Linked DNA regions of Cellulophaga algicola DSM 14237. The protein of the gene in region 1 interacts with the protein of each later gene in a pairwise test. Links are inferred from orthologs where the notes say so. Each region holds a gene or a part of one and is shown in the gene's direction. Other genes may lie near its edges.

What was found.
Region 2: the proteins of CELAL_RS07950 (region 1) and CELAL_RS13735 interact in binary tests that used the Escherichia coli proteins (3 or more experiments, as listed by UniProt). The link is inferred for Cellulophaga algicola DSM 14237 from one-to-one orthologs.

The regions. Positions count from the first base shown.
Region 1 is NC_014934.1:1,844,072-1,855,205, forward strand. The notes cover bases 3,049-5,943. They hold CELAL_RS07950 (aminopeptidase P family protein), read left to right. Parts: upstream 3,049-3,795; coding sequence 3,796-5,091; downstream 5,092-5,943. Other genes in these bases: CELAL_RS07945 (VPS10 domain-containing protein), read right to left, coding at 3,049-3,566; CELAL_RS07955 (amidohydrolase family protein), read left to right, coding at 5,102-5,917. In the rest of the region: CELAL_RS07935 (DUF2721 domain-containing protein), read right to left, coding at 1-358; CELAL_RS07940 (cupin domain-containing protein), read right to left, coding at 369-707; more of CELAL_RS07945, read right to left, coding at 720-3,048; CELAL_RS07960 (fasciclin domain-containing protein), read right to left, coding at 5,965-6,561; CELAL_RS07965 (MarC family protein), read left to right, coding at 6,748-7,362; CELAL_RS07970 (YfcC family protein), read left to right, coding at 7,379-8,872; miaE (tRNA-(ms[2]io[6]A)-hydroxylase), read left to right, coding at 8,948-9,529; brnQ (branched-chain amino acid transport system II carrier protein), read right to left, coding at 9,516-10,799; CELAL_RS07985 (hypothetical protein), read left to right, coding at 11,062-11,134.
Region 2 is NC_014934.1:3,167,181-3,178,260, forward strand. What follows is about bases 4,902-7,742. They hold CELAL_RS13735 (aminoacyl-histidine dipeptidase), read left to right. Parts: upstream 4,902-5,513; coding sequence 5,514-6,971; downstream 6,972-7,742. Other genes in these bases: CELAL_RS13730 (DUF3810 domain-containing protein), read right to left, coding at 4,902-5,435; CELAL_RS13740 (M48 family metallopeptidase), read left to right, coding at 7,032-7,742. Outside these bases: CELAL_RS13720 (amidohydrolase family protein), read right to left, coding at 1-1,176; CELAL_RS13725 (amidohydrolase family protein), read right to left, coding at 1,276-4,224; more of CELAL_RS13730, read right to left, coding at 4,368-4,901; more of CELAL_RS13740, read left to right, coding at 7,743-7,799; CELAL_RS13745 (glycoside hydrolase family 5 protein), read right to left, coding at 7,878-8,978; CELAL_RS13750 (peptidylprolyl isomerase), read right to left, coding at 9,073-10,212; gliding motility-associated peptidyl-prolyl isomerase GldI, read right to left, coding at 10,223-10,771; CELAL_RS13760 (DHH family phosphoesterase), read right to left, coding at 10,771-11,080. UniProt on the Escherichia coli protein: Dipeptidase with broad substrate specificity. Requires dipeptide substrates with an unblocked N-terminus and the amino group in the alpha or beta position.

The DNA.
Region 1 (11,134 bases):
GTGCCTTGGTAGAAAGCTGTACTTCAATAAAAGATAAAATCAAAGAAAGCATCAAAGCTAAAAGGCTAATGCCAAAAACTAAATTTGCCCAAAAATCGAGTTGTACATAAATTAAAGACATGGTAATTACTGCGAGTAAAAAGCTCAAAATAGCAGATGCCTGCATGTTTTTGATGATAGTTAAACGCTTGCTCAATTTTTTCACTTGCAAACTTACCGATGATGATCCAGTTTCTTGATATTTTTGATGCAACTGCCTAATTAAAGCTGCGATGGCTAAATAACGAGCATTATACGCCAACATAGTCAACGAAATTGCGGGGAAAAGTAAAGCTGGTATACCTAAAGTTAAATCCATAATCTATTAATTAGTCGGTTGCGATACCAAAGTAAGTCCACGTTACATTTTCATCAAAAGGATTGCTTTGTGCATGAATTTCACCAGGTTCAATAGTGATACAGTCTCCTTTTTCTACGATAAATTTTTTAGTATTTACAGTAAATTCTGCTTTGCCACTTTGAATGTAAAATACTTCAAACATGGTGTCATGTTTATGTAATTCTACTAACTGCCCTGGCGTAAACATAGCACTACCATACATCATAAGCTGGGGTATTTCTCCTTTGCCTATGAAAACTTTCTTTTTGATTTCGGGATCATGAGAGACCCCAAGTTCTGGTAGTGCGGTTGTTTTTGTTAATTTCATCGTTAGTGTGTACTATTCAATTTCAAAAGCGACGGTTTCTTTAATACCTTTTCCTACTAATTTGATGGTGTAGTTCCCTTTTGGCAAGTACGTTTTACCATTAGTAGCTTCTTTTAATTCTGTTTTTACTTTCTTTAGATATGCCGATTTTCCTGATTTAGAAAACGCTAAATCGTAGGATAATATATTAAGCCCTTTATCTGTCTGTAGTGTTGTTGTGCTTACTTCAATGCCATTGTTTGCGAATATTGTGGCCTCTAGTGTTCCTGAATTTTTTGTGAAAAAATTCAGGTCTAACCCAGGTGTTTGCGGTTTACCCCATGAGCTCCAAGAAGATCCCCATTTAGAAGAATGCGTTATGTTCTCTGGTAGAAAAACATAAATATCTTTTGCTAACATTTCAGGAGTCATTTTTTGTAAACTGCTAATATCTGCCTTGTAAATACTGCGGCCGTGAGTACCCACAATTAAATGTTTTGCTTCGGCCTGTATGACTAAATCATGTATGGCAACATTTGGGATATCATTTTGGAAAACCTCCCAAGATTCTCCTCTATTAAAAGATGCGTATAATCCATTATCGGTTCCTACAAATAATAAATTTTCGTTTTCAGGATCTTCTATAATAACATTTACCGGAGAAGAAGGAATGTTATTGGCGATGTCTTGCCATGTTTTCCCAAAATCATCACTTACATAAATATAAGCTTCAAAATCATCGCTTCTATAGCCATTTAGCGTAACGTATACGCGTTCCTTTTTATATTTAGAAGCTAAAACTCGTGTAACCCAAAGGTTTTTTGGTAAGGAGTTAGCGATGTTGTCCCAGCTGCCGCCACCATTTTGTGACATGTACACCAAGCCATCATCACTACCGGTATAGATTAATCCAAATTTAAAAGGAGACTCTGATAGCGTAGTTAATGTCCCGAAAGCTACATTTCCTTCTTTTCCGCCGTTTGTTAAATCCGTAGAGATTGTTTCCCAATCTGTTCCTTGATTTAGAGATCTATGTAATTTATTACCTCCCAAGTAAAGTATATCTTGGTTATGAGAGGATAGTAAAATAGGAGTTTGCCAATTAAAACGATAGGGTGTTTCTCCTAATTCATGTTTAGGCTGAATATAATCTTGCTTTTTGTTTTCTAAATCTAAACGAAAATAGTTTCCAAACTGAAAACCTGTGTATACAATATTTGCATTGCGACTGTCTATTTGAACCTGCATACCATCGCCACCCATAATGGATTTCCAAGGGTAGTCTCCGCTTTGATGCCATTCTACATTCTCTTTTGCTGTATGTGCACCTTTCCAAACACCATTATCTTGAAGGCCACCATAGATGTTGTAAGGTTTTTCATTATCTACATTAATGGCATAGAATTGGCCTACTGCAGGTGTATTGCTTTTAATCCAATTAGCACCATCATCGTATGAGATGTTAATACCACCATCATTTCCATTGATTAAATGACCAGGCATTTTAGGATTTACCCATAGGGCATGATGATCTGCATGAACATTATCACCATTTATAGAAGTATAAGTTTTTCCGCCATCATCAGATTTAATAATAGGTACACCAGCTAAATAAATCTTATTTACATTACTAGGGTCTACATTTATTTGAGCAAAATAATAGCCGTAGCTATAAAACAAATCATCTATATAGTTTTCATTTTGTTTTTTCCAGGTAGTACCACCGTCGTTACTTCTGTAGACTTCAGCACCAATTACTGGAGTATCAAAAAGCATAGAATTGGCATCTTCTAAATATTTGGCTAAATCTATTGGTTTAACGCTCCCGCTTCTTACCAATTGTTTTACATTGTCTGCGCGGTATTTTTCTTGAAATCCATTGGTTTTTAGGTATTCATTTAGTTTTTTGTCTTCTGTCTTTAAAAGGTCATCAGCAGACATTGTTTTAAAATCTTCTTTTGTTAATCCTTCTGATTTTTTTAAAGATCCTGATTTCTCTCTTCTAAATTGATTGTCGTGAACCGCATATACTGTGTTTTCATCAAAAACAGCTAAACCAATTCTTCCGACACCTTTACCTGTAGGAAAGCCGCTTTCTGGCGTAGTTATTTTTTTCCAAGTAGCACCTGCGTCCTTACTTTTATATATTCCTGAACCATTGCCATTCCCAGAAAAATCCCAAGCTTTTCTATTTTTTTCCCAGGTTGCTGCATACATGATGTTAAAATTATTAGGGGCAACAGCAACATCAATAACGCCTGTGGCTGCATTAATAAATAAGGTCTTTTTCCATGATTTACCACCATCTGTTGTTTTGTAAATTCCGCGTTCTTCATTGTCAGAATACAAATGACCAGTAGCGCCAACAATTACATCGTCTGCATCGTTAGGATTTATCAATATTCTACCAATATGTTGAGCATCTAATAAGCCAACATTTTCCCATGTTTTTCCCTGATCTGTAGATTTTAAAATACCAATACCGGCATAAGAAGATCTAGAAGCGTTATTTTCTCCAGTACCCACCCAGATAATGCCGTTATTCCAATCTACAGCAATATCCCCTACATTCTGAGTAGGAGCATTGTCTAAAATAGGGGTAAAAGTGGTACCATTATTCTTGGTATGCCAAACCCCTCCAGAGGCATAACCGACATAAAATTCTGTTGGATTTTGTGGGTTTACATCAACATCTACTACGCGGCCACTCATTACAGTAGGTCCTACATTAGTAAAAGGAATGTTTTTTACAATAGAACTATTTGTTAATTGTTCTTTTTGGTGTAACGCATTTAATACATCTTCTGAGCTTGAAGGTGAATTCTGAGCAAAGATAAATGTAGCAGAAAGTAATAGGGGTAAGCCTAGAAATTTGTTCATTTGGAGTTGGTTGTAATTAGTCATCGGAAAGTTAAGAAATCTAACGCATAAATTATAAGGTCCTGCGTGTAAAAGAGAAAAATATTACCTTTCTATTACTAAGGGCTTGTCTGTATTAATTCTTATTTTTGAAGTGGTTAAAAGTAGTAGCCGCTTTATTTCACAAATCTCGTGATTTATATGACCAGGCAAACTCTAGCCGATTTTAATAAAAAAAATACCAGTTATAATGAAATACGATTTAATACCAAATACCCTTTTTATAAAAAACAGAAAGAAATTTATGGCGGCTATGCTTCCAAAAAGTATTGCTGTTTTTAACTCTAATGATGTGTATCCTATAAGTGCAGATAGTACCATGCCTTTTGAGCAACACCGGGACATATTTTATCTTTCAGGAGCAGATCAAGAAGAAACTATTTTACTTTTATTTCCAGATGCATTAAATAAAAAACACCGTGAAGTACTCTTTGTTCGTGAAACAAATGAACATATTGCTGTTTGGGAAGGAGAGAAGCTAACCAAAGAAAAAGCAACTATAGTTTCTGGGATAGAAACAGTATACTGGTTAGAAGATTTTGAAAAGATTTTCTTTGATGTAATGACGGAAGCTAATACCGTTTACTTTAATACAAATGAGCATTACAGACAGGCGGTAGAAACACAAACAAGAGAAGATCGTTTTATTCAAAAATGTAAATTGCAGTTTCCAGCACATCAATATGCAAAAAGCAATCCTATTTTACAGGAAATTAGAGGTGTAAAAGAACCAGAGGAATTAGCGTTAATGCAAACGGCGTGTACTATCACGGAGAAAGGTTTTAGAAGATTGCTTAGTTTTGTTCAGCCAGATGTTTGGGAGTATGAGATTGAAGCAGAACTATTGCATGAGTTTATTCGCAATAGGTCAAAAGGTTTTGCGTATACGCCAATCATAGCATCGGGAAATAATGCTAACGTACTTCATTATATTGAGAATAACCAACAATGTAAATCGGGTGATTTAATTTTGATGGATGTTGCAGCAGAATATGCAAATTATTCAAGTGATTTATCTAGAACTATTCCTGTTAATGGAAAATTCACACCACGGCAAAAAGAAGTTTATAATGCCGTGCTTCGGGTAAAAAATGAAGCGACCAAAATGTTAGTTCCTGGAACTATTTGGGCAGAATACCATAAGGAGGTAGGTAAAATGATGACCTCTGAATTAATCGGACTTAAATTACTTGATACGGCAGATGTTCAAAATGAAAATCCAGAATGGCCTGCCTATAAAAAATATTTTATGCACGGTACTAGTCATCATATAGGATTAAACACCCATGATTATGGGGCACTTAAGACTCCGATGAAAGCCAATATGGTTTTTACTGTTGAACCAGGAATTTATATTCCTAATGAACATATGGGAATTCGTTTAGAAGATGATGTGGTAATTCAAGAAAAAGGAGCTCCTTTTAATTTGATGCAAAATATTCCTATTGAAGCAGAAGAGATTGAAGATTTAATGAATAAAAACTAAAATTTTACCTATGATTATAGATGTTCATACACACATAAATAACTATCACGAAGATCGGGTGGTTTCTCTTGAAGAGTGCTTAGATAAGCTTACCGAAACCATGATTGAAAATAAGGTAGATTATTCTTTGGTATTAACCTCGTATAAGGTAAATGAACATAGACCTAGCACAAAGCAAGTGGTTGAGGCTATTAGTGGTAGAGATAATTTGGGTGTTGTAGCGGGGATTAGTTATTTGAATTATACCTACCGGGATTTAAGAGAAATAGGCGATTATCTGGAACAAGGACTTATAAAAGCTTTGAAATTTTATCCTGGATACGAGCCATTTTATCCCAATGATATTCGGTTAAAAGTGGTGTATGAAATGGCATTGGAGTATGATGTTCCGGTAATGTTTCACTCTGGAGATACCTACGCACCAACCGGTAGGATTAAATATTCTCATCCTATACATATTGATGATTTAGCGGTTGATTATCCCGATTTAAAAATTGTTATTTGCCATGTAGGAAATCCGTGGATAAAAGATTGTATGGAAGTGGTCTACAAGAATAAGAATGTATACGCAGATATTTCTGGTCTGGTTTTGGGTGATTTTTCTACGAAGTTCGAAAAATACATGAAAAAAGGGATTGAAGAAATGATTACCTATGCAGGGAATCCAAAATACTTACTCTATGGTACAGATTGGCCCATCTCTAATATGAAATCATATTTAAAGTTTATGAAACACTTAAATATTCCAGAAGATAAGAAAGAATTAATTCTTTGGCAGAATGCTGCAGAGTTGTACAAGATTGATGTTTCTAAATTAAAAAAATAAAAAAAACGACCCTATAGGGTCGTTTTTTGTTTCAGAAAGCGCTTGTATTACATGCCTGGTAAGACTACAGTGTCAATGACATGTATAACTCCATTCGATTGGTTTACATCTGCAATGGTCACTGTACCCATATGCCCTGTTCCATCTATAATTTTAATGGTATCCCCATCAAGCATTACTTTTAAAACACCTCCATTTACAGTTTTAAATTCGGCTTTGCCTTTTCCTTTGTTCACAGCTTTCATAATATCCTTAGCAGCATATTTCCCTGCCAATACATGATAGGTTAGAATGTCCTGTAATTTCTCTTTATTTTCCATCATCAGTAAGTTGTTTACTGTGCCTTTTGGTAGTTTTTCAAATGCAGCATTAGTAGGTGCAAAAACGGTAAATGGTCCTTCACCTTGTAATGTAGTTACCAAATCGGCAGCCTTCACGGCGGCAACTAGCGTCGTATGATCTTTAGAATTTACAGCATTAGAAACAATATCTTTAGAAGGGAACATTTCTGCTCCACCAACCATTTTTGTTTCCACATTCATTTTTTTATCTTTTGCCATTGACATATCTTGTGCCATTGATAAACTTACGGTCATAAATGCCACTGTTAGACTCACAGATTTTATAATTGCAATAGTTTTCATACGTATATTTTTAGTTAAGTATGTCTTATCTACGAGCTTGTTCTCTTTAAGGTTTGCTTTTAAAATATCTTTATGAAGAGTTTAACAAAATGAGCAGTGTAATTTTAGGGTATGTTTTTTTAATTTGGAGCCTTGGTTTGGCATGTATTCGTGTTTTAACCTTTGGTACTATAATGTAGGTTTATTATGAAAGAAATAATTACGACTATATTTTTCTTAATTGCGGTTATTGATCCTTTAGGTTCAGTACCTGTTTATTTAGAAGCAACTAAGAATTTTGATACCAAACATAAAAGAAAAATAGCGGTAAGAGCTTCGTTAATAGCTTTTATGATTTTACTCTTTTTTATAGGTATTGGTCAATTTATTTTAGAAGGAATGGAGGTTTCTTTAGATGCATTTCAAATTTCGGGAGGTGTTATTCTTTTCTTGTTTGCCTTAACAATGATTTTTGGTGATGGAAAACCAGAAAATGAAAAAAATCAGATTAAAGACTATAAGCACGTTTCAATTTTTCCAATTGCAATTCCTTCTATTGCATCGCCAGGAGCAATTATGGCGGTAGTATTAATGACAAACAACAATATTTACTCCTTAGAACAGCAGGCGATAACCACTATTTTAGTTTTGATTGTAGTGGCCTTAACCTGTTTACTATTATTGGCTGCCAATGTAGTCCAGGAAAAAGTTGGAGAATACGGTATAACGGTAATTAGTAAAGTGATGGGGTTAATTTTGGCATCTTATGCTATCCAGAGTATTTTGACAGGTTTAAAAGAATTTTTTACAATACTACATTAATTTTGATTTTTCAAAAATGAAAACTATAAAATTTCCCACTGCTCAAACCATCTTGATGGTAATTGCATTATTAGTAGCAATTTTAACTTGGTTTATTCCTGCAGGAAAATATGACTCCTTAAAATACAATACTACCAACGACACCTTTGAAATAAGCAGTACTACCGAAACAGAAACTATTCCTGCCACGCAAGAGAGTTTAGCGCAATTAAATATTCAAATACCTTTAGAGAAATTTACAAGTGGAGCAATCTATAAGCCCATAAACATTCCGAATACCTACACGCAATTAGAAGCAAAGCCACAAGGCTTCTCTGAGTTTGTACAAGCGCCAATAAAAGGAATTATTGAGGCGTCTGATATTATATTCTTAGTCTTAATTATTGGCGGGTTAATTGGAATTATGGATTACACCGGTGCCTTTGATGCTGGAATAGCAAGTTTAGCAAAAACACTGGATGGCCGTGAATATATTCTAATCATTGTGGTTACGACCTTAGTGGCAATTGGAGGAACAACTTTTGGTTTGTCAGAAGAGACAATGGCCTTTTATCCAATATTAATTCCTGTCTTTTTAGCTGCAAAATACGACGCTTTAGTGGGGCTGGCATCCATTTTTATAGGATCTGCAGTAGGTTGTTTATTTAGTATTACCAATCCCTTTGCCACCATTATAGCTTCTGATGCTGCGGGAATAAGCTGGACAACTGGTATGATGGGGCGCTCTATAATGTTACTACTCTGTTTAATTGTTTGTATTGTTTATATTCTTAAATATGCTAAAAAAGTAAAAAAAGACCCAACAAAGTCCTTAATTTATGATCAGAAGGAAGAAATGAATGCGGCTTTTGGATTAAAGTCAGGGCATCAAAAAGAATTAACCGTAAGATTAAAATTAATTCTTCTAGTATTTTCCTTATCCTTTGTGGTTATGATTGTTGGCGTATCTTTTCTGGATTGGTGGTTTGTAGAAATGACGAGTACTTTTTTAGTAGCAGCAGTTCTTATTGGGATTATAGCTAAGATAAAAGAGCATCAATTTGTTGCAGCATTTGCAAAAGGTGCGGGAGAATTACTGAGTGTTGCTTTTATTATCGGGATTGCACGCGGGGTTACCATTCTTATGAATGATGGATTAATAAGTGATACCGTATTGTATTATGCAAGTACGGCCACTGATGGAATGAACAAAGGGGTGTTTGCAAACCTGCTGATGTTTATCTATTCTGGATTGGCATTTTTTATTCCTTCACAATCAGGAATGGCAGTATTGACTATGCCAATTATGTCTCCTTTAGCGGACACGGTGGGGGTTGGCCGTGAAGTGGTAGTAAATGCTTATTTGTATGGGATAGGGTTATTTTATTTTATAAACCCCACGAGTATGATTTTGGCGGCACTTTCTGTGGTGAAAATTGGTTATGATAAGTGGCTTAAATTTGTTTGGCCTTTGCTATTAATTTTAACGCTACTGGCGATGGTATCCTTAACTATTTCAGTTTATCTGTAATGTTATGTTGCAAATGGTTTTCCGCTTCTGATACTGTATCTTTGCGGTAGTATCTAATTCAAAAAATAAAAAATTATGCTTGGTTTAAAATTGGCAACAGACCCACGTTGGGCTAAATTAGTTGAAACCAATATTGAAGAAATATTGACAGACCATGCCTGGTGTGAGCAAAAAGCAGCCACCAACGCCATTACGATAATTTCTTTAAATTCTGAGCATGAAGAATTAGTGACAGAATTATTGAAGTTGGCACAAGAAGAGTTAGAGCATTTTCAAATGGTGCATGATATTATTAAAAAACGTGGATACACTTTAGGAAGAGAACGTAGAGATAGTTACGTGAATGAATTGTTTAAGGTACAAATGAAAGGTGGTAGCCGCCAACAAGCTTTAGTAAATAGGTTGTTGTTTTCTGCTATGATTGAAGCACGTAGTTGTGAACGTTTTAAAGTGCTCTCTGAAAATATTAAAGACGAAGAATTATCTAAATTCTATAAAGATTTAATGATTAGTGAGGCTGGACATTATACCACATTTTTGGGTTTTGCACGAAAATATGGTGAAGGAATAGATGTAGATAAACTATGGAAAGAATTGCTGGTTGCCGAGGGCGAAATTATTAAAAACTACGGCAAGTCAGAGACTATTCATGGATAGGTTTTTTACTGCCTAATACATTAACAATAGCAAAGCTTAGAAATCCAGGTATTACCCACCCCATATTGTATTTGCTTAATGGGATAAGTTCTTCAAGAAAGATTACTTCATTATCATACCCTATAGTACTTAAAAAATCTGGGATACTAAAAATTGCCGTTACGATAACAACACTTCTAAAAACTAGTGTAGACGCATATTTTTCGGGTAGAATATTAAGCAAGATTAGCACTATAGTAATGGGATAGATAAACATTAATGCTGGCAAAGCCACATTAACGATGTATGCTACATTAAATTGTCCCATAACTACACCTAAAACACAACCTAAGACTGCTGTAATGATATAGGCTATTTGAGAATCATTAAACAAATGCCTAATAAAATCGGAGGTTCCTGTGACGATACCTACGGCTGTGGTAAAGCATGCAAGACTCACTAAGATGCTCAAAAATAGATTTGCAGTACTTCCTAAGGTTTTTATACTAATACTATTTAAGAGTGCGGTTCGGGTAATGTCTGCATCAAACTGATTGTGCATTACCGCTCCCGTAAATATAAGTCCTGCGTAGATAACAAATAAGGCAATACCAGCTAACCAGCCAGCTTTTCGTATTAGAACTCGTTTTTCTTCAAATGTCTTTTCTTTATTACTGATATTTACAGAAACGATAATTACACCTCCTACCACAACAGCACCTATAGCATCAAATGTTTGATAGCCTTCCAATATTCCGTAGGTGAATGGGTTATCAAAATGCGTAGTTCCAAAATTAAAATCGAAATAAAATACGGTGATGCCTATAATGGCTAATAAAATAAGGATGATGGCCGGAGTTAGGACCTTTCCTAAAATATTTAAGAGCTTAGATCTGTTCATTACAAAAATAAACACCAAGGAAAAGTAGATAATACTGGTGACGATGTAAGGAGAGTCAAAGAAAGGCTGTACTGCTATTTCATGCGTTACAGATGCTGTTCTAGGGGAAGGTAAACTTACTGAGATTGCATAAATTAAAATGGAATACATTAAGCTAAAGGTGCGGGACACTTTCTTTCCAAAATCGAATATGGTACCTTGAATTTTAGCGTGGGCTAAAATTCCAAATAAAGGGATAAGGACAGCAGATAAGCAAAAGCCTAAAGCCACTAACCACCACATGTTCCCAGACTGGAATCCTAGAAGTGGGGGGAATATTAAATTACCAGCTCCAAAAAATAAAGAGAAAAGAGCAAAGGCTGTTACTAAGGTTTCTTTAGTATTCTGCATGATCAACTAAAATAAAGGAGGAAAGATACTAGAAAATATATTAGTTTCGCAGTGTATTTTATCGATGATTTAAGTATTTAGACGAATAAATGTGCGTTTTATCATTTTCGTAAAAAAATAATAGCGTGGTATTCAATAAAACACTAAGAACATCGTTCTAACTACAGAGCAATTACAAAATGTTTTTGCGACCCAATTTTATAACAATCATTTGCAATACTATAAGTTCCCAAAGCTTACGTGCATCATAAAAAACTAAACTATGAAGAAAGTAATTTCTAGCTGCGGCTCAAGATTTAACGCCTTTTGCTGCTCTATTTTCGGACATCATTATA
Region 2 (11,080 bases), 1.3 Mb from region 1 along the record:
TGCATCCCCTTCAGAGATAAAAAGCGTAGCACTTTTGCCTACTTCTAAGGTCCCATAGTCTGCATCAATACCTAATATTTTAGCAGTGTTTCCTGTGATTAATTGCAAAGCAGCTTCTTTGTCTAAACCTTGACCTACGGTTTGCCCAGCATAAAAAGGTAAGTTTCTGGTTTGAAAATTAGCAGCAGATGCGTTTTGAATCCCTACTAATACTCCAGCGTCAAATAAGAGTTTTGGATTCTTATAAGGTAAATCATAGTCATCATCTTCGAAATTTGGATTGTTGTGGGTAAAATTGATTAACACCGCAATGTTGTTTTCTTTTAGAAAATCGGTGATTTTATAAGCTCGGTATCCGCCCACGATTACAATTTCTTTTACACCATTGGCTTTTGCTAATGTTACAGCATCAATAATTTCTTTCTCGCCGTCGGTATAGATATATAGTTTCTGATTGCCATCAAATAACCCGCTCATTGCTTTATAAGCTAGATTCATTTCAGGGGCAGCAGCTTTACCATAAGCCATAGCATTTTTAAAGAACGTAGTAATCTCATCTAGTTCTTCAGTATATTTCTCATTGGGCTTAAAACCACGTTCTTCACCCATCCACCAGCGACCTTGCTTAAAAGAGTTTGGCCAGTTCATGTGAATTCCGTCATCTACTTTTACGGCAGCATCTTCCCAATTCCATGCATCAAATTGCACAATAGAAGAGGTTCCAGAGATACGACCTCCCTGTGGTGCTATCTGTCCAAGAAGTACGCCATTTGGGCGCATACTTTCAACTACTTTAGATTCTGCATTGTAGGCAATTAGACTGCGAATATGAGGGATCATATCTCCTATTTCATCTTGGTCATCACTGGCACGTACGGCATCTACTTCAACCAAACCTAAAGATTTTGCTGGAGCAATAAAACCAGGGTATACATGCTTTCCTGTAGCATTAATGATGGTTCCTTTTCTGGCAATTCTCATTTTGGCATCACCTACAAATGTAATTTTGCCAGCCTCAAACATAAGTAGCGAGTTTTCTATTACTTTTCCATTGCCCAAGTGTGCGGTAGCGCCTTCTATGGTAATGGCTTCCGTTTGTGCAGGCGCAGGTGTCTGCTGTGCAAAACTGAATGATGTGGCACATAATAATACGAGTATATATGTTATTTTTTTCATTTTTGTATTTTTAAAATTTAGCTTTTAAGAACCAAACGCTATAGTGTTGTTGTACTATTTAATTCCTTTAAAATAAATATCAAGTAACCATAAGTGCTCTTATAAACTATCACAATTAAATTCTTCTTTGTCCTTTTTTGAAGGTTTTTGAGTGGGTTTACCACCTTCTTTTTCTAGAAGCATCATTGTAATTAGTTCGTTTCGTTCTTTTGCTATAGCTTCCCTTTGTAATTTGTCTTTTTCAATATCAAAATAAACAGCACCATCAACTAGTGTTTTTTCAGATTTAGCGTAAACGGATAATGGATGATCTGACCACAAAACTAAATCAGCATCTTTACCTTCTTTTATACTTCCTGTTCTATCATCTAAGTGTAAAAGTTTTGCAGGATTAATAGTAACCATCTTCCAAGCCTCTTCCTCAGAAACGCCACCATATTTTACAATTTTACCAGCTTCTTGATTAAGTCTACGAGACATTTCGCGATCATCACTATTAATGGCTACCGTAATTCCTTGACTGTGCATAATAGCTGCATTGTAAGGTATTGCGTCATTAACTTCATATTTATAGGCCCACCAATCGCTAAATGTAGAAGCACCAACACCGTGTTCTTTCATTTTATCGGCAACTTTATAACCTTCTAAAATATGCGTAAATGTGTTGATTCTAAAGTTGAATTTATCAGCAACTTTCATTAACATATTAATTTCACTTTGTACATAAGAGTGACAACTAATAAAACGCTCACCATTTAGAATTTCAGCAATAACTTCCATCTCTTCGTCGTAGCGGTACGATTTTCCACTTTTCTTAAGTGCATCGTATTCTTTTCCTCTTTGAAAATAATTGATATATACTTGTTCAACACCCATTCTTGTTTGTGGAAAACGACTGAAACTACCCCAGTTAGATTGTTTTACATTTTCACCCAAAGCAAATTTTATAAATTTAGGACTGTTGTCGTAAATCATGTTTTTTGCAGATTCGCCCCATTTTAATTTTATGATTGCAGAACGACCACCGATTGGGTTTGCAGAACCATGCAAGAGTTGGCCAGAGGTAACACCACCCGCCAAGTTGCGGTAAATATTCATGTCTTCAATATTCACAACGTCTTCCATAGTAACTTCTGCAGAAGAGTTTTGCCCTGCTTCATTTACATCTAAAAGTGCTATATGGGTGTGTTCATCTATAATTCCTGCCGTTAAATGCTTACCAGTAGCATCTATAACTTTTGCGCTACCGCCATTTAAATTCGTGCCAATTTTAGTAATTTTTCCATTTTTGACCAGAACATCGGTATTTTTTAAAACTCCTGCATCTTCGCTAGTCCATACTGTAGCGTTTTTAAATAAGATAGTTTCTTGCTGAGGTATTGAAGTATAACCGTATCCAATATTAGGGTAGGTTATAGGCATAATCTTAGGAGTTTTTTTCTCCTTTTCGTCCTTCTCTTTGTCTTCAAAACTTTTTGTTTTTGTTGCTTTAAAATTACCTTCTTTTCCGTTTGGTAAAATTAATCGTCCTGATAATTCATCGGTTGTAGTCACCAACCCGGTCATCCGGTATATTTTTTTACCTTCATCTGTGGAAAAGGATACATCTAACCAGTCATTTGCAAAACTAATTTTAGCTTTTAGTTTTACGGTGTCTTGCTTAATATCAACTTTAGGCTTGCTAGCTTCTCCAGTTATAGAGATAGCAAACGCAGTACCATCAGTATTTAAACTATAATCACCTCTAATATCTTTTAAGTTGATGTCATTTACGATGGTCTTACTACCTTGAACCCAGTTTTCATATAAGGTTGTATTCTTTTCAAAAATATCACCAGAGGTAATTAAGAAGTTGGCATAACTACCTGTTTGTAAAGAACCTATTTTTGAACTTTTACCTAATATAGCTGCGGGTACGGTTGTTAGTGCTTCTAAAGCTTTTGTTTTTGAAAGTCCGTAAGTAATAGCTTTCATTATATTTTCTTTAAATTTTGCAGATGATTTTGAATCATGTATGGTAAAAGAAAAGGAAATACCATTATCTGCCATCATTTTAGGTGTCAAAGGCGCTTGATTCCAGTAGCGCATATCTTCTAATGAGACATAACCTGCTTGGTAGGGGTTAGCTACATCATAGGCATCAGGAAAATTTAAGGGCAAAATATATTGTGCACCTGTAGCTTTTATATCGGCAATGTTTTCATACTCATCGCCACCAGCAACAATCGCATATTGTATGCCATTAGCGTCTCCTATTTTATCGGCTAATAGATCATTGCCTTTGTCTTTAGCTTCAAAAATTTGCACTAAATTTTTATTAGCAATTAGAGCCTCTAGGGAACGGTCTTTAGTTTCAGATTTTCCTTGAGCATACCAGCTCATATCGCTGTACATTTGGCGCAATAGGGCAGTAGTACCCATTAATGATGTTGGATACGACTGATTTTTTATCACACTACGCTCAAAAGAAAAGTATTGTGCAGATTTATCATCTAATACACGGTTGGCATCAGTGCCATCTGTATTTAATGCGATTAAGACTCCAGTACCTCTAGCAATTCCGTCTTGAAGGTGACTGTTTACAACGCCAAATCCAGCTTCTAATAATTCTTTTGCTTTTTTAGTATCATATTTAAATTCGGTGATGCCATTTTTCTCTGGCATAATATGATCATTCCAGTAGAAACCTTCTCTTGTAGGTTCGTAGGATGCTGTTCTTCCGCTTCTAGATGGTCGCTTTGGTTTTTCAATTCCAAAATCAGAATAGATATCAATAAAAGAAGGGTAGATAGACTTTCCGCTCAAATCAATAGTAACGGTGTTTTTTGGTACCATAACTGTTTTACCAGCTTGCACTACTTTACCATTTTGGATTAAAAGTGTTCCGTTCTCAATAATTTGAGTTGGCGTTACATAAATTTTAGCGTTGGTAAAAGCCGTGTAGTTGTTGTTTTTAGATTTTACACCATCATTTTTAGGAAAATAATCTTGCGCAAATAGATAACTGCTGCACCATAGGAAGGTGAGCACGAGTAATCGCATTTTCATATATGTAGTTTTAGTTAATTAGTCTGTCTTAAAAATAAGTTAAATAGCAAGTATATGGAAAGTATCACTTTGATTTTAACAGAGTATTGGCATCCTTATATCAACTTATAAAAAAAACAGCTTTAAAATTGAAAATAGATATTTTACAACGGATATTTTTGATGATAACTTACGAGCAAGAAAACTACTTTACTATAGCTTTTAATGCCATCGTCTTGTTTATTCGCTTTTAGAAAAGAATTAAAAACCGCTTTAAATAGGGGTTCTGTTACGTTTTCATACTGCAACCAAAAGGTGTTTAATTCCTGATAATTCTGTAAAACACCAGCGTTTACTTTAGCTATTAATCTTTTAAAAAGTGCATTATCATTCTCTTTAATATTGCTTAAACAGTAACTCAATGCATACGCATATGCTGAATATTTAAATTGTATATCGTCATTATTTAAGGTTACTAAATAGCCGATTAAATTGGTTTCATTTTCTGCAGAATATCCTAATTGATGTCCTATTTCATGACCAGTAATAACCGGAAAACGGAATGCTGGAATAAGCGCGTTTACTTGGGCTTCATTGGTAAACGGATTTAGATACCCACCATAACCCATGTAACTTAAAGGGTAACTAAATAAAGATTCCTTTATACTTTTTTGATGGTAAGCTAGTATCGGATGAATTTTTTCTAAGCTTTTGTATCCTTCAATTGTTTTTTGGAAAATTTCTGTATTGGAATAGGGGATTTTTACCATTTTAGTGGTGTCTCCCGTAATAGTCATTTGGGTTTGGTTCGTTTTTATAATTAATTGTTCTACAAAAGAAATAAGTTCTTTTTTTGAAGTCTTTTCTTCTAATGCTAGTTTTTTTGAAATGGGTTCACGGTGGTAGTTGAGCCCCCAAGAAATATTAAAGGTGAAATAAGCAACAGCAAGAACCACCGCAATATTTCTTAAGAAAAGTAGTTTGTGAGAACAAATATATGTTCTTTTAACAATTAGATACCTAAGGGCATATAAAATTAAGAAGGCATACAACACATCGCCTACAGAAAAAGGAATCCATCCTATAATAAAGCGAAAAAATTTAGAAGAATAGGGGTAGATTCCTGTACTGAAATAGTTTTCAATATATTCAGGATAGTTACTTAGCCATTGAACTAGAAGAAACTGCAACGGTAGGCTTAATGCAATTACATTTTTAAATTTATTATTCATTAATCAAATTAAAAATTTCCAGTCTCAAAAATACGGTATTCTTTAAGTATCCGTATTTTTGAAGAAGATAAAAAAATTATGAGTAAAGAGATAAGACAACTAGAGCCTAAAGCTGTTTGGAATAAGTTTGCAGATTTGAATGCGGTACCAAGACCTTCAAAAAAAGAAGAACGTGTTATTGAATTCATGTTAGATTTCGGAAAAAGTTTAGGGTTTGAAACTTTTAAGGATGACGTAGGGAATGTAATTATTAGAAAACCAGCAACTAAAGGTTTTGAAAAGCGTAAGATGGTAACGCTTCAATCTCATTTAGATATGGTACATCAAAAAAATAACGATACCGTTTTTGACTTTGATACACAAGGTATTGAAATGTTTATTGCAGGTGATTGGGTAAAAGCAAAAGGGACAACTCTTGGTGCGGATAATGGTATGGGAGTTGCTACAATCATGGCACTTCTAGAAAGTACAGCTATTGCTCACCCAGCTTTAGAGGCATTGTTTACCATAGATGAAGAAACTGGAATGACAGGTGCCATGGGGTTAAAAGGAGGTGTTCTAAAAGGAGATATCTTACTTAATTTAGATACGGAAGAAGATGATGAAATAGATATAGGATGTGCGGGTGGTATTGATGTTACTGCCAAACGAAACTATAAAGAACGATCTAAACCAATGGGCGCTGTTGCTTTTGAAATTAAAGTAAAAGGGCTTACTGGCGGACATAGTGGAATGGATATTCATAAAGGTTTGGGTAATGCCAATAAATTAATGAACCGTATCTTGTATTTAGGATCAGAAAAATATAAGCTTAGCATATCAGAAATAAATGGAGGAAGTCTCCGTAATGCAATACCAAGAGAAAGTGTTGCAATAGTTTGTTTGAAAAAAGCGAATGTTGAAGATTTTCAAAAAGATTTTGAATTATGGGCGAATGCAATCAAGGCTGAAAAATTAGGTACAGAACCTAATATGGTAATTAGCTTATCTGAAGCTGAAAAACCGAAGTCGGTTATGAATTTTAAAACGCAAGCATCATTATTAAAGTCTTTATACACGGCACACAATGGCGTGTATACGATGAGTGCTGCTATTGATGGTCTAGTAGAAACTTCTAATAATGTTGCACGTGTAAAAGTAGGAGCCGGAAAAATACATATTGGTTGTTTGACACGTTCTTCTGTAGATTCTTCAAAAATAGATCTATCGAATGCTTTAATAGCAGCTTTTGAACTGGCGGGTTGTAAAGTAAGCTTAAGTGGCGATTATCCGGGATGGAATCCTAATCCTGATTCTGCTATTTTAGAGGTGCTAAAGGCACAATATAAGACGGTTTTTAAAGAAGAACCAAAAGTTGTAGCGTGTCATGCAGGTTTAGAATGTGGAATTCTAGGGCAGAATTATCCAGACCTTGATATGATTAGTTATGGTCCAACCATTAAAGGGGCACATTCTCCAGACGAACGGGTAAGTATCTCATCTGTACAGAAGTTTTGGAAGTTTACTTTAGATATTCTTGAAAATATTCCAGAGTAAATAAACCATAATTGCACTTTTAAAGTTAAATTTGAAACTTAAATAATTAAACCATAGATAATGAAAACAAGTATTTTGATGGCTGTTTTTGCTTTAGGAACAATTAGTTTACAGGCACAATTCGGTAAAATATTAAAAAAAGGAAATGTTGACGCAGGAAAAAAAATGGTAGCTGCTGCATCTCTATCTGATGAGGATATGGCAAAGTTGTCATTAGAATCTGTTGTTTGGATGGATGAAAATAATCCTGTAGGGGAAGCAGGCGATCCGTATGCAGATCGTTTGGCAAACTTGGTAAAGGGTTTTGAAAGCGAAGATGGCCTAGATTTAAACTATAAAGTATATTTAGTAGTAGACATTAATGCTTTTGCTACGCCTGATGGTAGTGTACGTGTTATGGCTGGATTAATGGATTTAATGACAGATGATGAAATCTTAAGCGTTATTGGTCATGAAATAGGGCATGTAAAATTAGGACACTCAAAAGAACGTTATAAATCTGCTTACAAAATTTCTGCAGCTAAAGATTTAGCGGTTGCCAATACAAGTTCTGGTAAAGTTTTAGCCGATGGAGAAATTGGTGGTTTCGTAGAAAATGTATTAAATGCACAATTTTCACAGACGAATGAATCAGAATCTGATAAATACGGATTTGAGTTTTTAGTACGTCATGATTTAAATTACCATGCTATGGAAGGTGCTTTTCAGAAACTAGCTTCGTTAAGTGATAATGGAGGTAAAGGTTCTTTAACTTCTTCTCATCCAGGTTCTGCAAAACGATCTGAGAGAGCTAAAGAATGGGCTGAAAAAGAAGATGCTAAGAATTAATTAGAATTCTATAGTATAGAAAAGCTCCTTACAAATTAGTTGTAAGGAGCTTTTTTTATGTGTTAATTTAACCTCTTCTTAGTAGGTAGGATTTTTTTCTAACATTTCTGAACGGACTAACTTTCCAGAAACAGTAAGCTCACTTTCAGCCCAATTTCCTGAGCCACTAGCTCCTGGTGTTAATGCAGCGGCACTCTCATTTTTATCTGCAATAGACCAATTACACCAAGAAATTTTATTTTCGTCTAAATAGCTCCACCACGTATTGGTAGACGCTTCATCAATATACCCATTTCCAGAAGCTTCTGTAACACCATACTCCGTAACAAAAATGGCGATATCATTGTTTAAAGCTATTTGCGCTATCTCTCTTAATTCTTCTTTATGGGTAGAAGCATAGTAATGTAAGGTGTACGCTACATTTGCGTCATTAATCTTATTACCTACCACTTCATCTACACGTTGAGACCAAGTTCTAGTACCACAAATAACAAGATTGTCTGGATCATACTTTCGTATCTCTGCGATGATCGTTTCGTGGTACGGTTTTAAAACTCCAGTCCATGAAACATCTAAAGGCTCATTATACGTTTCATAGATAATATTTGGTTGGTCTCCGTATTTCTGAGCAACTTCTGCAAAGAAAGCTTTAGCCTCAGGGATATGATCTTCTGCATGGTGGCTATGCCAATCTACAATTACATAGATACCAGCATTTATAGCAGCATCTATTACAGCAAATACTTTGGCTTTTTCAGTAGCAGGGTTGCTGATGTAGCCATCTGCATCCTCAACACCCATAGCAGCTCTAACTACGGTAGCATTCCAATCTGTTTGCAGCCAGTCCACCGTTCCTGTGGTGTAGTATTGTCCCATCCATTGGCTCCAAAATAAAGACATACCTCGTAGTTGAATAGGATTGTTGTTCTTATCTACAATTTTGTTTCCTGAAACACTCAGCTGTCCATAAGCTTCCACAACATTGGTAGCTGTTGCTGTATCAGTTTCAGGTTCAGGGGTGTTTTCTGGTTCGGGAGTAGCGGGTTCTTCATCCGTAGCATCTGAAGTTTCTTCGGTGTCTACAGGGTCAATAATTTCAGGCTCTGCATCGCTGCTACAGGAGACTATAAAAAATAGGCTTAAAAATACTGTTTTGAAAAGGGGAATTCTCATCATCATTATGTGTATAGGTTAAGGGCTAAAGATATAGTAAATAAAAAACACCTGCATAGTGCGGGTGTTTTTCTATTTTTTAGTAAAAGAAGGTTTTTAATTACTCCCCAATACTTACCATTTCTAAATCGAAAACTAAATCAGTACTAGCAGGTATTGGACCACGACCAGATTCGCCATAGGCTAAATGCGAGGGAATAAAAACACGTATTTTTTGACCTACTTTCATGGTCATTACAGCTTCTTTGAAACCTGCAATCATTGGTGCATCCATGCTTATTTGCATTGGCATTGGCTCATAGCCACCTTGATCTCTTCTGTTGAAGTTAAATTGGCCATATAAGGTAGATGTTTCTTCAACGTTACTATCAAACAAACGACCATCTTCAAAATAACCGGCATAATATAAATTTGCAGTCTGACCAACTTTAGGTTTATCGCCTGTTCCTTCCTCTAGCGTAAATATCTTTAAACCAGATGCAAGAGTTTTTGCTGTTTTTTTCTGACCTTCTATAGCTTCAACGAAACTAGATGTTGCAAGATTTAATTTTTCTTCGCGTTCTGCTTCTATCCTTAAGGCTTCTTTTTCTCTTACTTCTTCATCAGCAAAATATTGTTTCATTATGGCAACAGCATCAAATTTTCTAGCTTCTTTACCATTTCTGATAATTTTCACTTTGTTCATGATCACCGCATCAACAGGCTTGTTATTCTGGCCTACAGCTACATTAGCAATACTATCGACTACTTCTATTCCGCTAACAACCTCGCCGAAAACAGTATGTTTGTTGTCTAGCCAAGGTGTAGCTTTATGGGTGATAAAAAACTGACTCCCATTTGTTTTAGGTCCTGAATTAGCCATAGAAAGAATTCCTTTTTTGCTGTGGCTTAAAGAATCTGCAAATTCATCAATAAAACGGTATCCAGGGTTTCCCATTCCACTTGCTGTAGGGTCACCACCTTGAATCATAAAATCTTTCATCACACGGTGAAACGTAAGTCCGTCATAATAATTTTTACCTTTTAAGCTATCGGTCACAAAAGGATTTTTTCCTTCGGCAAGAGATACAAAATTAGCAACAGTAACTGGTGTTTTGTCAAATTCTAATTTTACAATGATATCTCCTTGTGTTGTTTCAATATCTGCAAAGATACCATCACCTAAATCTGCCGTTTTACTAGATTTACAACTGCTTACTAAAACAGTAGCTATAAGAAATAAACTAAGAATGTTTTTCATTTTTTTAAGACTATTTATTTGTTGTGTATTTATCAATTTTTAAAATCTCTACTGATGATTTAATAGGGGTATTCGGATTAATTTTATTGTCATCTCCGTGGTATCCAAAAGCCAATGAAGACGGAAAAAGAAAAGTAGCCTTTTCATTTTCTCGCAAAAGGGTAAATGTTTTTCGTAGGCCTTTAAATAAGCTAGGTTTATTCACCTTTATATGTTGTATTCCAATTTCCTTTGCAGAATAGATGGTGTCATTAGTAAGTGTCATGATGTTGTAGGTTAGTGTAACCACATCTTCTTCTTGGGGCAGGTAGGGTAAAGAATCATTTTTAGTTTCATAATAAAACCATGATCCAGTGGTGGTTGGTATATAGGTATGTGCAGTATCTTTTTTTACCAACCCAGCTATAATTTTTTCTTCTAGTGCTAAAAGGTCTTTATTACGCTCTACTGTAGATTTTATAAGTTTTGGTGTAGAAACACGAATAGGTCTGCGCGCAACAGGCTCTTCACAGCTAATAAAAAGTAAAAAAAAGGCGCTTAAATAAAACAGATATTTCATTACTTGGTTAATTCTTTTAGGTGTTTCGGTAGCAAGTTTACAAAATAGTCTGCAGTTTCTTTTAAAGATAAGTCGCTTTTTCCTCCAGCAGCATTATTATGTCCGCCTCCATGAAAATAAGCACGCGCAAATTCATTCACAGAAAAATCGCCTTCAGACCTAAATGATATTTTGATAATACCTTCCTCTTTATTTTCAATAAAAATTACGGCAAAACGTATTCCGTTTAACGTAAGTCCATAATTTACGAACCCTTCCGTATCTCCTTTTTGATATTTATAAGTATCAAGCTCGTCTTGACTTAAGGTG